DNA from 2 places in the Lysinibacillus sp. NPDC056959 genome. Region 2 is predicted to be linked to the other one. Evidence: predicted binding sites of a transcription regulator. Region 2 holds the regulator's gene; the other holds the start of a gene.
What was found. The regulator LexA, encoded in region 2, represses DNA repair genes until DNA is damaged. The targets are predictions, from matches to a motif close to CGAACATATGTTCG.
Positions count from the first base shown of each region.

Region 1: a site for LexA is predicted at 1,531-1,544, ahead of ACFTQ7_RS05475 (carbohydrate kinase). Genes of this name have one in related genera too.

Region 1 covers NZ_JBHURE010000003.1:254,252-257,468, forward strand. Annotated here, with positions in the region: gene ACFTQ7_RS05470 (pseudouridine-5'-phosphate glycosidase) at 1-402, opposite strand, end outside; gene ACFTQ7_RS05475 (carbohydrate kinase) at 407-1,498, opposite strand; gene ACFTQ7_RS05480 (DUF3885 domain-containing protein) at 1,745-1,933, shown strand; gene ACFTQ7_RS05485 (MFS transporter) at 2,231-3,217, opposite strand, start outside.
Region 2 covers NZ_JBHURE010000010.1:102,517-105,733, reverse strand. Annotated here, with positions in the region: gene ACFTQ7_RS13760 (prepilin peptidase) at 1-234, shown strand, start outside; gene ACFTQ7_RS13755 (gamma-glutamyl-gamma-aminobutyrate hydrolase family protein) at 323-1,045, shown strand; gene ACFTQ7_RS13750 (hypothetical protein) at 1,074-1,271, shown strand; gene lexA (transcriptional repressor LexA) at 1,542-2,159, opposite strand; gene yneA (cell division suppressor protein YneA) at 2,323-2,640, shown strand; gene ACFTQ7_RS13735 (YneB family resolvase-like protein) at 2,637-3,217, shown strand, end outside.

The DNA.
Region 1 (3,217 bases), on a different contig from region 2:
TTCAGCACCACGGTGTACGCCACCGATACCGCCAGTTACAAAAATTTCGATATCAGCTAGCTCCGCACAAATCATTGTTGCAGCTACAGTTGTCGCTCCTAATTTTTTTGTTGCTAAAAGATAGCCTAAGTCACGACGAGATGCTTTTGCTACACCTTGTGAATTACCGAACATTTCAAGTTCTTCATCTGATAAACCGATTTTGATTTTCCCATCAATTAATGCAATAGTTGCAGGTACTGCACCATTATCACGAATAATTTGTTCTACTTCTCGTGCAGTTTTTACATTTTGTGGATATGGCATTCCGTGAGAAATAATTGTTGATTCTAATGCTACGATTGGTAAACCTTTCGCTTGTCCTGCTTTTACTTCTTCTGATAATACGATGAATTCTTTCATGTTGTTATTCCTCCATTTCACTGTTTAACAAATCAACTGATAGCTCAGGTCTTACGGTATATGGCGATGCAAGTGTATTTTTGGCATTTGTTAAGCCTGCATCAATACATGTTGCAAAGAATTTGCCAGTAAGCCAGCTATGGATTACCGCACTGACAAAGGCATCTCCTGCACCTGTCACATCTTCAATTTTTTCTATAGCTTTAGCTGCAAAATGACTTGGCTTCGTTGTAGTGGCAGCTGCATACACACCCTTACTACCAGCTGTAATAATGACATGCTCAGCACCTAATGTAAGAAGTTGCTGTAAAGCCTTTTCGTAGTGTGCAGAGTTTTCGATTTTATGACCTACAATCGTCTCTGCTTCATCTGTGTTGCAAATAAACCAGGTTACACCTTGCAACGTATCCGGTAATCGATTCATTTTTGGAGAAGATACAGGTACGATGACAAATGGAATGTCACGAGCAATCGCAACCTGCTGTATATAAGCCACTGTTTCCTTTGGACAGTTTAAGTCCATAATAAAGCAACCCGCATTCATTAGCATTGCTTCATGTTTTTTTAGCAAACTTGGCAATAAAAGATCATATACTTCCATGTTTGCTACCGCTAATGCTAGCTCGCCCTGCTCATCCATAACCGCAGTATAGGAACCCGTCGAAGCGTCAGGTAACTGCTCTACATAACGTAAATTCATAAATGGCTCTGACGCTTCTTGGATTACTTGCCAATCAGCATCTTTGCCTGCGGTAGTTAGCAATGTTACCTGATGATTTAATCTGCCTAAGTTTTCAGCAATGTTTCGTCCAACACCACCTACACTAAATGAAGAGCTAGCAGGATTGGACGTACCGAATTGGACATTCCCTTTGACATGAAACTTTCGGTCGAGATTGGCTCCACCGATACAAATAACTTCATTTTCCTCAGGCAAAATATATGCACGACCTACAATTTTCCCCTGCTTCGTTAAGCTCGACACTAAATTAGCAAGGACTGGTCGAGATAGTTTCATCTTATCTGCCATCTCTTGCTGAGCCATAAACGGATTCTGGCGAATTAAAGCAAGGACCGCCTGTTCTCTTTCATTCATAGCATCACCTTTTATTATATTTGTTTACATTATAAACTTTTGTTTGAATGTTGTCAAAAAAATTTTTCCATTTTAGATTTATACAAAAAAGTTAAAGCCTATTAAATTTCAACTAATGGTGAAGTTTAGTTGAATATGAGGTTTGTAACATTATTGGATTAGGTTGCAATAGAAAAGTTTGAAAGCTTAAATATAAGGAGCGTTAATGATGGGGTTTTTCAGAATTTCCATAATGGAGTAACTACGATGAAGAAAAAAATATTGAAGTATATAGATAGCAATTCCCCTAACCCAACTAGTGGATTACGTCTAAGGTTTGAACTAGGTGAGCCATATAAAAATGGAACTGAAGATAGATTAAATCAAGTTGTTACAAGAGTTACTACATTATTTGAAGAAGTGTTCAAGCCCGGTGATTCTATTTATATAGATTAGGAAATTACTGATGACTTATGTTTGAAAACACTAATTCTGAATATCTGTATGATCTAGTATGTAACCAAAATATAGAAGAGGAAACTTTATTCGATATAGATGAGGATTATGATGAGGAGGGTACCGTTTAATTGTTTTACAACGCTATGCCCATTTTCCTGATGGTACCCCTTTATGCAGTTTCACTTTATTCATATCCCTCCCCTGTCGATTATATTACTGTTTTATAATACATTTACTTGTCTACTAAGTAATTGGATTCAATTGGATTCAACTTTTTGAATTGATTATTGATTATCAAGTATGTGCTTGATGAGGTGTTTGTTTTTTCACGATGATAACAAATAAACTTGCCAATGCACAGAACATCCCAGCAAGGAAAAAGGCCCAAGTATATGAATTGAAAAACTTATAGATTAGGCCTCCACCAAAAGCGGCAACTGCAGCTCCCGCTTGATGTGAAGCGAAAATCCACCCATAAATAATGCCACTTTTATTTGTACCAAAAATTTGTCTAGAAATACTGATCGTTGGAGGTACTGTGGCAATCCAATCTAATCCATAAAATATTGTAAAGATTGTCAGTAAAGTGAACGACCCTTTCATTAATGCATATGGGAGTAATAGCAGAGACACTCCTCTTAAAAGGTAATACCAAAACAATAACCATCGATTATCAAAACGGTCAGACAACCACCCTGATAAAGTAGTACCTACAAGATTGAACACTCCCATAAAAGAAAGAAAAGTTGCAGCGGTTACTAAAGGAACACCAAAACTAATACAATAAGAAACGAAATGAGTACCAACTAACCCACTAGTTGAAAGTCCACAAATAAAAAAACTTCCCGCTAATAACCAAAATTCTTTCCTCTTTATAGCCTCAAATAAACCATTAAAAGCAATACTAATCGGATTTTTCTTATGATTCTCTTGTTGGATTTCAAGATTTTCTTCCATTCCATAAGGAAGAATTCCAATATCCTGTGGTGTATTTTTAATAAATATAGAAATAGTGATGAACATAACAAAACTTAGGATGAGAATTAGTCCAATCGCCCATCGCCAAGAATAATGTTCAATAATCATCGCCAATATAGGGAGAAGAATTAACTGCCCTGTTGCAGTACTCGCCGTTAAAATTCCTACTGCCAACCCTCTACTTTTCACAAACCAATTATTAGCTACATAAGGACTTAACACAGTTAAAAAAAGACTTGCTCCTAAGCCAATAATACCGCCCCATATAATGATTAACTGCCATGATTGTGTCATGAAAAGTGT
Region 2 (3,217 bases):
GGTGGCGATATTAAATTATTCTTTTTACTTGGTCTTGTACTCGGGACAATACATGCACTTCTAACGCTATTTTTAGCTGCTGTCATTGGCATGATTGTTGGAATAGTAATGTTAAAAGTACGCGGACAGGGAAGAAAAACGCCTATACCATTCGGACCTTCTATTGCTTTAGCTGCTCTTATTATCTATTTCTATGGGGATGCGTTGATGAATTGGTATCTTGGATTTTGGTAATTAATCAGTGGGGGAGTCCTTCGATGATTAATAGTCTTCAAGCTTTTATAGGTAGTTAATGCTAGATAAAGATCATGGAGGGGATAAGATGAAACCAATTATCGGAATAACAGCCTTTGCGGAGGATGATTTGTCCTCAAGATTAAATGCTGCTTATAGCAAAAGTATAATTGAAGCTGGGGGTGTACCTCTTATAATTCCGATTGGAGTTGAAGAGGATGTAGCACAAATTTTATCGTTGACGGACGGATTATTACTATCGGGCGGACATGATGTACATCCATTTCTTTTTGGTGCAGAACCTACACCAAAGTTAGGGAAGATTCATCCGGAAAGGGATTCAGTAGAACTTTCATTGATTGAAGCGGCCTCTATTCGGAAAATGCCGATTTTCGGGATTTGTCGAGGGATTCAAATGCTGAATGTTGCATTTGGAGGCACACTCTATCAGGACATTGATAGTGAATATCATAGTAAAAAATTAATAAAGCATACGCAACAAGCGGCACGGGGCGTTGCTACACATCATGTTCATCTAACACCGGATACATTATTAACAACAATTATCGAGGAAGAAAAAATAGCGGTAAATTCATTTCATCATCAGGCAATAAACGCAGCAGCAGAAAAATTGAAAGTGGCAGCTAAATCAAGTGATGGTATCGTTGAAGCCGTAGTACACGAAGATTTACCATTTTGTCTAGCAGTACAATGGCATCCTGAAGAGCTAGCCATTGTAGGAGATGAAGCATCAAAAAAATTATTCTCTGCATTTGTAAAGGCGAGTTTGAAATTCAAGGTAGAGGCATAAAACTTTATAAGCATTACGGAATAGAATTTTGTATCAATGGCAAGATAACCTTGGTGATAAACATGAAAAAATAGATGTATGCCATAAAAGCGGCTCATCGGACGCCCCTAGGAAGCTCTGCGCGAAAGCGAAGCGTCAGCGGCAAATGTTTTCTGTAGCGAAAGCAAAGCGGCAGCAACAAATGTTTTCTGTAGCGAAAGCAAAGCGGCAGCAACAAATGTTTTAACTGTGCGAAAGCGAAGCGGCAGCAACAAATGTTTTAACTGTGCGAAAGCGAAGCGGCAGCAACAAAGCACCCGGCCGGAACGAAAATCACCCCCACGTTATGGGGATGAGCTTTTTTAAATTAACTAAAGACATTGCTAGAGGGAAGAATCCATTATACAGTGGGTTCTTTTTTAGTGTATAAAAAGGCACTCAAAAAATAAGAAAAAAGAGGTATATGCCCATTTGCGAACATAAAATCCTCTTTTTATACGTTGCTATTGAGATACTTTTAATGAACACGGCGATAAAGACCTACAACATGGCCCAAAATAGAAACTTGGTCTACGATAATTGGCTCCATTGTTGCGTTTTCAGGCTGTAAACGGAAATGACTTTTTTCCTTAAAGAAACGCTTTACTGTTGCTTCATTCTCTTCAGTCATTGCTACTACAATATCACCATTATCAGCTGTAGATTTTTGTTTAACAATAACTAAATCTCCGTCTAAAATGCCAGCTTCAATCATTGATTCACCCATAATTTCTAGCATAAATAACTGATCTTCACTTGTACCATAAATATCCGGTAGTGGGAAATATTCATCGATATTTTCAACAGCAGTTATCGGAGAACCTGCAGTAACTTTCCCAACAAGTGGGACATGTATAACATGTTGCTTTTGAATAGAATCCTCTGGCTCTAGAATTTCAATGGCACGTGGTTTAGTTGGGTCGCGTCGGATTAAGCCTTTTTGCTCCAAACGAGCTAAATGTCCATGAACTGTAGAGCTTGAAGCAAGTCCAACTGCTTCACCAATCTCACGTACAGATGGTGGATACCCCTTTGTGCGTACCTCTTCTTTAATGAAATCTAATATGGCCTCTTGTCTTTTCGAAACTTTTTTCATGATTGCTCACCTCTTTTTTCTAGTCATTCTACTTATTAGTAGTATAGCAGAATGCGAACACTTAAGCAAACATAGGTTCGAAAAGTGTTTGACAAAAACGTTTGTTCGCATTATTATAAGAACATATATTCCGAACGAACATTCTTGAAAAGGGGTTATTCACATGAACTGGTTAAAAAAAAATCCACATATTACAACTTTATTAGGAGCTTGTCTACTATTTACAGCATATCTTTTTATAACAGATCCAGGGGATGTCACATACGCAGAAATTGAAGTCGAACATGGTGATAGTTTATGGTCGTTAGCCGAACAATACCGTGGTAAAATGAAATCGGATGAATGGATTAAGCTTGTTAAGGCCGAAAATGAATTATCGAACGTACGAATTATTGCAGGTAATTCTCTAGTGATTCCAGTAGTGGGTGACGACCAACCCAATTCTATAAATTCAATTGAAATTGCGAGAAATGTAAAATGATAACAAAACAACAATCGGCTGTTGTCTATTGCCGTGTGAGTACAGAAAAAGAGACACAAAGCTCCTCATTAGAGCGACAGGAGGAGGAGTTAGTACGCTATGCTAAAGAACAGGGCTACGAAGTGAAACTTGTTTTTAAGGATAAGCATAGCGGTTATGATGTGGAACGAGAAGGATTACTAGAAATGCTCGATTTCATAAAAGAAAAAGAAGTAACAGCATTATTTGTGCAGGATGAAACACGTTTAGGACGTGGAAATGCTCGAATGGCCGTTTTGCATTTATTGCAGAAAACTGAAACTAATGTTTTCTCTATGCGAGACGCGGGACCTGTACAATTAAATGAAATGGATACGATGCTCCTAGAAATTTTAGCAATTGTAGAGGAGTACCAGCGTAGAATCCACAATGCTAAAATACGTCGTGGCATGCGTCGGGCAGTTGAAAATGGCTACCGCCCTGAAAATAATTTATCTAACCGAGGAAACCCAAACGGCCAGGAACGTAAAGATGTCCCTATAGAAGAGATCGTTAAACTCCGCAATCGAGGCTTCACATTTGAGGAAATAGCTATGAC